Glaciimonas sp. CA11.2: one gene and its partner. The protein of the gene in region 1 interacts with the protein of each later gene in a pairwise test. Links are inferred from orthologs where the notes say so. Each region holds a gene or a part of one and is shown in the gene's direction. Other genes may lie near its edges.

The links. Proteins that work in one complex are often made in the same cells at the same time.
Region 2: the proteins of RGU75_RS04220 (region 1) and lpdA interact in binary tests that used the Escherichia coli proteins (3 or more experiments, as listed by UniProt). The link is inferred for Glaciimonas sp. CA11.2 from one-to-one orthologs.

Annotation. Positions count from the first base shown.
Region 1 is NZ_JAVIWL010000001.1:989,011-994,152, reverse strand. The notes cover bases 991-4,027. They hold RGU75_RS04220 (UvrD-helicase domain-containing protein), read left to right. Parts: upstream 991-1,386; coding sequence 1,387-3,669; downstream 3,670-4,027. Other genes in these bases: RGU75_RS04215 (BPSS1780 family membrane protein), read right to left, coding at 3,733-4,027; RGU75_RS04225 (MFS transporter), read right to left, coding at 991-1,095. In the rest of the region: more of RGU75_RS04225, read right to left, coding at 1-990; more of RGU75_RS04215, read right to left, coding at 4,028-4,503; RGU75_RS04210 (homoserine kinase), read right to left, coding at 4,509-5,142. UniProt on the Escherichia coli protein: A helicase with DNA-dependent ATPase activity. Unwinds DNA duplexes with 3'-5' polarity. Translocates on single-stranded DNA with 3'-5' polarity. Initiates unwinding more efficiently from a nicked substrate than double-stranded DNA.
Region 2 is NZ_JAVIWL010000001.1:465,398-470,362, reverse strand. The notes cover bases 729-3,588. They hold lpdA (dihydrolipoyl dehydrogenase), read left to right. Parts: upstream 729-1,182; coding sequence 1,183-2,994; downstream 2,995-3,588. Other genes in these bases: RGU75_RS01980 (ABC transporter ATP-binding protein), read right to left, coding at 3,095-3,588; RGU75_RS01990 (MFS transporter), read left to right, coding at 729-925. In the rest of the region: aceF (dihydrolipoyllysine-residue acetyltransferase), read left to right, coding at 1-157; more of RGU75_RS01990, read left to right, coding at 356-728; more of RGU75_RS01980, read right to left, coding at 3,589-3,808; RGU75_RS01975 (ABC transporter ATP-binding protein), read right to left, coding at 3,805-4,566; RGU75_RS01970 (branched-chain amino acid ABC transporter permease), read right to left, coding at 4,566-4,965. UniProt on the Escherichia coli protein: Lipoamide dehydrogenase is a component of the glycine cleavage system as well as of the alpha-ketoacid dehydrogenase complexes.

The DNA of each region.
Region 1 (5,142 bases):
TCCGGTAATGCCGAGCGCCACGTCTAAAAACATGGAGTAAGCGCCTAGCGCACTTCCGCGATTATGCTGCGGCACCCTGCGCACGGCCTCGACACCTAGTGCAGGAAAAACCAGCGCAAAGCCACAGCCGGTTAGGGCCGCTCCGCATAACGCGACCCAAGAAGCGGTGGAGAAGCCAAGCAACAGCAATCCCACTGCCTCGACTGCAAAGCAGGCAACTGCCACGCGAAAGCCGCCAAATCGTGTAATCACCGAACCAAATAAGAGCCGGGCACCCACAAAAAAGCCACCAAATAATGTGAGAGCGAAGGCGGCGTTAGACCAATGATGGCTCGCATAAAAGAGGGTAATAAAAGTAGCAATTGATCCAAATCCGACTGACCCAAGGGCCAGCCCGAGACCATGCGGCAACACGCGGCGCAACACGTTTCTAAACGGAAGGTGATCACCTTTAATCACTGCGGTGGCTTGTTTGCGCCGGGCTAGATAGTAACCAAGCCCGCCCAGCCCGATAATGGCAACGCCGACCCATGCCAAACCCCATGCGTGAACGATCACGACGCCCAATGGCGCTCCCACTGCAAGTGCGCCGTAGGTAGCAATGCCGTTCCACGAAATCATGCGTGCGGTATGTTGAGATCCAACGCGACCAATGCCCCAGGCAATGGCCCCGGTACCAACCAGACTTTCCGAGTAACCGAGCACTAACCTGCTAAGCATCAATATAACCAAGCTGAGCCATGGGATGGATGGCAATAATGCCGCGACAATTAATATTGCTCCACTTGCCGTACATCCAATTAAGCCATACAACACCGATGTTTTGGGACCGACTGAATCAGCAATGCGGCCAGCGCGCGGGCGGCTTAGCATGGTGGCCAGATATTGAATACTGATGGCGAGGCCAGCTAGCACCGAACTGTAGCCTAAATCTACATGGACGTAGCCAGGCAATACCGCCAATGGCAGGCCAATTGACAGGTAGCAAATAAAAGTAAAAAAAGAAGTGGCGATAATATGGAAGCTAACGGCACCCTCTGAAAGGGGCTGCGCGTCTAGCTTTGACGCTTGCTGTAAATCAGGCGCAGGCGACATGCCAGGTTCGGAAGTGGACGGCTTACCGCGGTTGAAGCGGGCTGGTTCGGACATGGTAGTTAACGTAGAAAGATGAGGAAGCGAGAGTAATCGACAAAAAGCGGTGTAACCAGGATGTAACCTAAGAGGTCAACGCAGACAGGATTTTTGCTTTGCTGCAACGCAGTATTTTACTCTTTGGAGTGAATTATTGCTTGCCGTGTGCCGATGTTATAGCGTATACCCTTCCTAACAGTCTCGGCACTCTCGTGGAACGCGCTTCTTTTATAGCCGCGCAGTTATAATGATGGGATGCAAAATCTTCTTCAGAATCTCAATCCCGAACAACTCGCCGCAGTCACTTTGCCCGCTCAACCAGCCTTGATTCTCGCCGGTGCCGGATCCGGTAAGACGCGCGTACTGATCACCCGCATTGCGTGGCTTATTCAAACCGGACAAGTTTCACCGTCAGGCGTACTAGCCGTCACCTTTACCAATAAGGCGGCCAAAGAAATGATGATGCGATTATCAGCGATGTTGCCGATTAATACACGCGGGATGTGGATAGGGACGTTCCACGGCCTCTGCAACCGCCTGCTACGTGCGCATCACAAGGATGCCGCGCTGACGCCGACGTTTCAGATTCTTGATTCGCAAGATCAGTTATCGGCGATCAAACGGTTGCTTAAATCATTGAGCATCGATGATGAGAAGTATCCGCCGCGTAACTTGATGTACTTTATCAATGGTGCAAAAGATCAGGGTTTGCGTGCGCACGATGTCGAAGCTAACGATGACTACAATCGCAAATTTGTCGAGTTATACGCCCTTTATGATCAGCAATGCCAGCGCGAAGGGGTCGTTGATTTTGCCGAACTATTATTGCGCACCTATGAATTGATGGTCAGAAATCAGCCTTTGCGTGAGCATTATCAAGCCCGTTTTAAACATATTTTGGTGGACGAATTTCAAGATACCAACGATCTTCAATATAAATGGTTAAAGTTGATGGCAGGGCAAGGCGGCGCGGTGTTTGCCGTTGGCGATGACGATCAAAGTATTTATGCATTTCGCGGCGCGAATGTCGGCAACATGAGTACCTTTCAGCGTGAATTTCAGGTCGAAAATTTGATCAAGCTGGAGCAAAACTATCGCTCGCAAGGTCATATTCTAGACTCTGCCAATACGCTAATCGCTAATAATAGCAAGCGTCTGGGTAAAAACTTGCGTACCGATGCTGGGCACGGCGAGCCGGTGAGAATTTACGAGTCAACCAGTGATTTACTCGAAGCCCAGTGGATTATCGAGGAAGCCAAGAGCCTGATCAATGAGGGTGCAACGCGTAGCGAAATAGCGATCCTGTATCGTTCAAACGCGCAATCGCGGGTGATTGAGCATGCGTTATTTTCAGCTGGCATTCCGTATCGGGTGTATGGCGGTCAACGCTATTTTGAGCGTGCAGAAGTCAAGCATGCAATCGCGTATTTGCAACTGATGGACAATCCCCATAACGATTCAGCATTTTTGCGCGTCGTGAATTTTCCAACACGCGGTATTGGCGCGCGTTCTCTCGAACACCTACAGGATGCCGCACGTCAGCAAGGTATTTCGCTGTATGCAGCGGTACCGTACGTGGCGGGAAAGGCCGGCACCTCTCTCGGCGCATTTCTCAAGTTAATTGAAGGTGCACGCTTTGAAACGCAGCATTTGCCGTTGCCAGAAATGGTGCAGATTATGCTCGGCATGAGTGGGCTAATAACGCATTACGGTACCGAGCGCGAGGGCGCCGACCGCATCGAAAATCTGGAGCAATTGGTCAACGCTGCGACCTTATTCGTCTCAGAAGAAGGATTTGGAGTAGAAGCGCCGGCATTGCTCGGCCCGCAAGCCGATGTGTTGGCAGCGGCCTCTATTACGACCGCGGATGGGATTGAAATTATTGATGCGGACGCACGGCTGTCGTTCATCATGTCGCCGTTGTCAGCATTTTTGTCACATGCCTCGTTAGAGGCGGGAGATAATCAGGCTAAAACCGGGCAAGACGCCTTGCAGCTAATGACGGTGCATTCATCCAAAGGTCTGGAGTTTGAAGCGGTATTTATTACAGGGCTGGAAGAGGGATTGTTTCCCCATGAGAATTCCCAAAAAGAAGACTCTGGCGTGGAAGAAGAGCGGCGTCTGATGTATGTCGCTATCACGCGTGCTAAAAAGCGCCTTTACATGAGTTTCTCGCAGACGCGAATGCTGCACGGGCAGACGCGTTATAACCTGCGGTCACGATTCTTCGATGAGTTGCCTGAAGACTCGCTCAAGTGGTTGTCACCCAAAATACAACCACAGCAACAAAGCTGGTTTGCGCACCCGAAAGCGGCATGGGTTGATGAGCCCCAATATGGCGCCAATGCCATTGCAAACAAAATCACGAAACAGGATGTGGGTTGGCGCATTGGGGAAAATGTCGCCCATCAAAAATTCGGTGAAGGCGTGATTGTCAATATCGAAGGTGGTGGTGGAAACGCCCGCGCGCAAATTAACTTTGGCAAGCATGGAATGAAATTGCTGGACTTAACGATCGCCAAGCTGGATAAGGTGTAGGCATCAGATCTCTTATAATTCACTTCTCCGGGGAGACCGGGGAAGTGAACAAGCTACAAGAGTTTACTTTTCAGAGGGTTCCGGCTCGCCAAATACCTGCTTGTAGGTGGGATAAAACGAGCAATACATGACGACTGTTAGCAGGATCGACAGTGGCAACAGCACCATAAGCGTAATCGATGCATTACCTACTAACAGCGCGACGATCACGCTGATAATGGCAGGGAACAATACGCCGAAAACGACCCATGAAAGTCCGTACACCATAAACGCTTTTGTCTCACGCTGAACCGCGAAAAAGCTATAAAAAATCGCCTTGAATACGCTCATTTTTTGCCACGCAATAAGAGGAGCCGCGTACCAGAATCCCATGGCAAAGGGCACGTACACGGCGGCAGAGAACATCATGGCTAATGTCATATTCGATTCTTGCGCCGTTTTGGCATCAAGTGGAATCTGTCCGGTCATAGCTTCCCAGAAAACGCCGCCATCAATCAATGCCGAGGCGCCAATGGCGATCATTGCGGCGAGTAAGTATAAGCACCCAAGTAGTAACAGATTTTTCACTGCAGGCGAACGAAATCCCGTCAGCAGTAAATTTGGGAAAACGCGTTTGTCGTTCTCAATTTGCACACAGGCCTGCATGAACGCCATTGAAAATACAGGTATCAGTATCAGCGGTAGCAGTTGACCCAATACAGGTACGATACCGACAGCCAGCATCAGGAACATATAGGCAAGGAAAAGAGTCGAGATTTCAGCTGGTTGTTTGCGGAATAACGCAAAGCCACTTTTTACCCAGATCCAACCAGTTTTTGCAGGTAATTTTTCCATTATATTCAGAGCAGGGCCGGAGCCGGGTGAGCGATGCGTTGTCGCAAGATCCGTTCAAAATGCGCCGGATCATGCGGCGTCAGCATTTCTGCTGCGCGAGGTAAGTAAAAGTCATAAAGACGAGATAGCCAGAAGCGCAATGCGGCGGCGCGTAACATGGGTTGCCAGGCGGTTTGATCATCACTACTAAACGCTTGCACTGAGCGGTAGCCGTCCAGCATTGCCGCTACGCGCACCTCGTCAAGTTCTCCTGTATCGACGTCGATACACCAATCGTTAACGGTGACGGCAAGATCGAATAGCCAAGTATCGCATCCAGCAAAATAAAAGTCGAAAAAGCCCGATAATTTATCGCCGTCAAACATCACATTATTGCGGAAAAGATCGGCATGCACGGGCCCTTTGGACAGGCTTTGATAAGTGGCAGTTACCGCAAAATCCTCCTGAAACTTAATTTCGGAACCGAGCAGCTGTTTAATCTCTGCAGGCAAAAATGGCAGCACGGCAGGTGCTGTGTCCCGCCACCATGCGAGTCCACGCAAGTTAGGCTGATAAATCGGAAAATCTTGTGCCGCCAGATGCATTTTTGCCAGCATGACCCCGACTTCGCGGCAATGCACAGGACCCGGCGACATTTCG
Region 2 (4,965 bases), 520 kb from region 1 along the record:
CATCAAGCCGGTCTGGGATGGTAAACAATTTGTGCCGCGTCTGATGATGCCTATGTCGCTGTCTTACGATCATCGTGTCGTTGACGGTGCGATGGGTGCACGGTTTAGCGTGTATCTAGGCGAAGTGTTGGCAGATATGCGTAAAACATTGCTGTAAAGTGCAGTCGAATTTTGGCGCATTGAAGGTATGTTTCAGGCATTTACTGTGCTGGGATTGGGGTTTTTTAGGACGATGTAAAAGCGGGGTGAGGAGCGGAGACGTTTCCTCATCGTCCGGTCACCTGCGGTCTAATAGTGCGGGCTGGTATTTGTTACTAAACGTTCATCCTGCGCGTTGATATGTCGGAGAATAGTCATGACTACCTGTGTTGTGGTTAAAAAAAATAACCAGATCGCGATTGCGTCGGATTCGCTCGTTACCTTCGGCGATACCCGCTTGTCACATGCCTATGAAGCCAACAATAAGATTTTTCAGGTCGGCAGTTCCTTTATCACTTTGGCCGGTACTGCGGCCCATTTTCCAGTGATGCGAAAGCTGATGCTAGGGATGGGCGACGGATGCAAGCTGGATACCAGAGAAGATATTTTTGAAACGTTTTCCAGCATCCATACGATTCTTAAAGATCAGTATTTTTTAAATACCAAAGAAGACGACGACGATCCGTATGAGTCATCGCAAATCACCGCGCTGGTCGCTAATCCTCATGGGATTTTCGGCATCTATTCGTATCGTGAAGTGTTTAGTTTTGAACGTTTCTGGGGTATCGGCAGCGGGCGAAATTTTGCGCTCGGCGGAATGTATGCAGTCTATGATCAGGATCTCAGCGCTCACCAAATTGCCGAGATTGGCGTACAGGCTGGCGTTGAGTTCGATAAAAGTTCAGCCGCTCCGTTGAGAATTCATAGTTTTTTGATGATGCCATAGCGGTCTTGAAAAAGCTTCTACGGCGTGTCTTTTAAAAAATGCAAGATGCTGGATCAATATGCGGGACTCAAGAAAAATGGGCGGATAAATGATGTTTGTTATCCGCTGAGGCCGCCCGATGATGTCACGAAAATAGCATAAGGCGTCACGTTGCGGGTTATGGCAACGGACCAATAGTAGCGAACATGCTCGGCTATAAAAGCAGCGGAGCGACACCACCCAATCCCTATGTGGGAAGATAAAACGGAGCAAACCCTATGAGTATGGTCGAAGTCAAGGTCCCGGATATCGGCGACTTCAAGGAAGTCGAAATCATTGAATTATTGGTCAAAGTCGGCGACACCGTTAAAGTTGATCAGTCGCTGATTACGGTTGAGTCGGACAAGGCCAGTATGGAAATTCCATCGAGCCACGCCGGTGTCGTCAAGGAGATCAAAGTTAAGGTCGGCGAAAAAATTGCCGAAGGTTCGGTCATTTTGAGCGTAGAAGCAAGTGGCGCAGGTGCTGAACCAGCCTCGGCTGCATCTGCTGCAGCGCCGGCTGCCGCAGCGCCGGCTGCCGCAGCAACGGCTGCCACAGCAACGGCTGCCACAGCATCTCCTACTAATGCGCCTGCGGCTGCTAGCTTCTCCGGTAATGCTGATATTGCATGCGATACCGTGGTGTTGGGTGCTGGGCCTGGTGGTTATACAGCAGCTTTTCGCGCTGCCGATCTTGGTCAAAAAGTCGTGCTGATTGAGCGCTATGCTGATCTTGGCGGTGTTTGCCTGAACGTCGGTTGTATTCCGTCAAAGGCTTTGCTGCATGCTGCCAAGGTGATTACTGAAGCAGAAGAAATGGCGCATTTTGGCGTCAAGATGTCAGCTCCTGAGATCGATATCGATGCATTGCGCGGCTGGAAAGAAAGTATCATTAAAAAACTGACGGGCGGTCTTAGCGGTTTGTCCAAAGCACGCAAAGTCCAGGTTGTTACGGGTAAGGGCGAGTTCAGTTCAGCCAATACCATCGTTGTGCAAACGGCGGAAGGTCCAAAAGTTGTCGCATTTAAAAGTGCAATCATTGCAGCGGGATCATCGGTTGCCAAAATTCCTGGTTTTCCTTACGATGATCCACGACTGATCGACTCGACCGGTGCGCTTCAACTAAGTCAAATTCCGAAGACATTGCTGGTCATTGGTGGCGGTATTATCGGGTTGGAAATGGCCTGTGTATACGATGCGCTAGGTTCCAAAGTGACGGTCGTTGAGTTTGCTGACGGTTTGATTCCTGCCGCTGATCGCGACCTCGTGAAACCGTTGCAAAAGCGTATCGAAAAACGCTATGAAGCGATTTACCTAAAAACCAAAGTCACCAAACTGGAAGCGTTGCCAGAAGGTTTACGCGCTACGTTTGAAGGCGCTGACGGCAACGCCAGCGCGCCACCTGAGCCACAATTGTTTGACATGGTGCTGGTGGCAGTCGGCCGTCGTCCTAACGGCAGAGAAATTGCCGCCGAAAAAGCGGGCGTTATTGTCACTGACCGTGGTTATATTCCTGCAGACAAGCAACAACGTACCAACGTTGCCCATATCTTTGCAATCGGCGATGTGTGTGGCGAACCTATGCTGGCACATAAAGCGACCAACGAAGCGAAAGTGGCGGCCGAAGTCATTGGCGGCCATAAAGTCGCATTTGACGCTATGACAATTCCATCGGTCGCCTACACCGATCCAGAAATTGCATGGATGGGGTTGACGGAAACAGAGGCCAAAGCCAAAGGCATTCCGTTCGAAAAAGCCAATTTCCCATGGGCAGCAAGCGGCCGCGCATTGGCGATGGGGCGTGATGATGGGATGACTAAATTGTTATGGGACCCAAAAACGAAACGCATTATTGGCGCCGGGATTGTTGGCGTGAATGCTGGTGAATTATTGGCCGAGACGGTGCTGGCAATGGAAATGGGAGCCGATCTGGAAGATCTGGCACTGACGATTCATGCGCATCCGACTTTATCTGAGACGCCGATGTTTGCTGCTGAGATGGGTCTGGGTACGATTACGGATTTGTTTATTCCGCCAAAGAAGAAGTAATTAGCTGGTTTGGTTGAGTTTGGTTGAACATGGCGTGACATCTTATCGAAGGATAAGGTGTCACGTTTTGCATTGGGCGAGCGGTTTTGGTCATTGACGGTCAGCCGCCTAAATACGCTTCTAGTACCTTCGGGTTGTTCAGCAAGTTGACGCCGCTATCGGCCAATACAATCTGTCCGGTTTCCAGCACGTAACCACGTTGCGCAATGCGTAGCGCTTGCCGCACGTTTTGTTCCACCAACAGGATGGTGAGGCCGGTGCGGTTGATTTCCTTAACGATGCGGAAAATTTCTTGAATCATCAGCGGTGCTAGTCCCATCGATGGTTCGTCCAGTAGCAGCACGCGGGGCTTTGCCATCAATGCGCGGCCAATGGCCAGCATTTGCTGTTCACCGCCGGAGAGATTGCCAGCGAGACCTTCTTTGCGTTTTTGCAGGACAGGGAATAGGGAATAAATCCATTCCAGATCTGTCGCAACCTGCGTCTTGTCGTTGCGGGTGTAGGCACCTAAAGCCAAGTTTTCTGCGATGGTGAGCGTGGTTAAAATGGCGCGGCCTTCTGCCACTTGCACCACGCCACTTTGGACGATCTTGTGAGGAGATAGTCGAGTAAGGTCGCGGTCTTCCAGTAATACCTGTCCCCGCGTTGGTTTTAACAAGCCCGATATCGCTAATAGGGCAGTGCTTTTTCCAGCGCCGTTTGCACCGACCAGGGCCGTAATCTCACCCTCATTGAGGGTGAGATTAATCCCTTTTACAGCTTCGATATGACCGTAAGAAACCGCCAGGTCCCGAACACTTAAGATTGGCTTCATTCTGCTTCTTCCTTGCCCAGATAAGCCTCAATGACTTCCTGGTTATTCTTGATCTGATCCGGTGTGCCTTCGGCGATGATGCGGCCGAAATTGAGAACCGCTATTCGGTCGCACAAGCCCATCACAAAACGCATGTCATGCTCGATCATGAAGATACTGAAACCGCGTTCCTTGATGTTCAGAATCTCTCGCATCAGTTCCGTTTTTTCGGAGGGATTCATGCCAGCGACCGGTTCATCAAGCAATAATAATTTTGGCTTGGTGGCGAGCGCACGGGCGAATTCCAGCTTGCGTTGCTCGCCGTATGACAAGCTATCTGCCAGCAATTGCGCTTTGTGATCGAGGCGCACCCAAGACAATAATTCCAGCGCTCTTTCACGTGCTTTTGCTTCAGTTTTGCGATAGCCAGGCAGATTTAATAGCAAACCGGCGAAGCCGTAATCCATATGATCATGCATGCCGACGACGACGTTTTCCAGCAGCGTCATTTCCTTGAACACGCGGATATTCTGAAAGGTGCGGGCGATGCCCCGTTCAGTGATTTTATGCGGTGCTACTTTACCGATATCCTGACCATCAAATGCGATGTCACCACCGGAAGCACGCAATAGACCGGTGATTAAATTGAAAACGGTGGTTTTTCCTGCGCCATTGGGGCCAATTAAACCGAAAATGCCGCCTTGCGGAACGTTCAAATTAACGTCTTGTAAAACTTGCAAACCGCCAAAGTTTTTGCTGATATTGTTGAGTTGAAGCATCAGCTCACCTTTCCTGTCGGCTGGGTTTTTTTATCCGGTTTAGAGAATAAGTGACGCATCCGGCGTGGATCCCAAATGCCTTTTGGTAGATACAAAATCACCAACACTAGAATGACGCCATTGGCCGCTAATCGGAAGTCCTTAAAGTGGCGCAGAACTTCCGGCAACAAGGTCAATAATGTTGCGCCGATAGTCGGGCCGATCAGACTGCTAGTGCCACCGAAAACTGCCATTGTGAGGATGTCGACGGCATTTTCAAAAGCATAATTTCCCGGTCCGATCGTAAAGGTGTAATGCGCGTTCAGGGCACCCGCCACACCGGCGATGGTCGCGCCGATGACAAACGCAAGCAACTTGTATCCAGCCACATTGACGCCCATCAGACGGGCTGCGATTTCA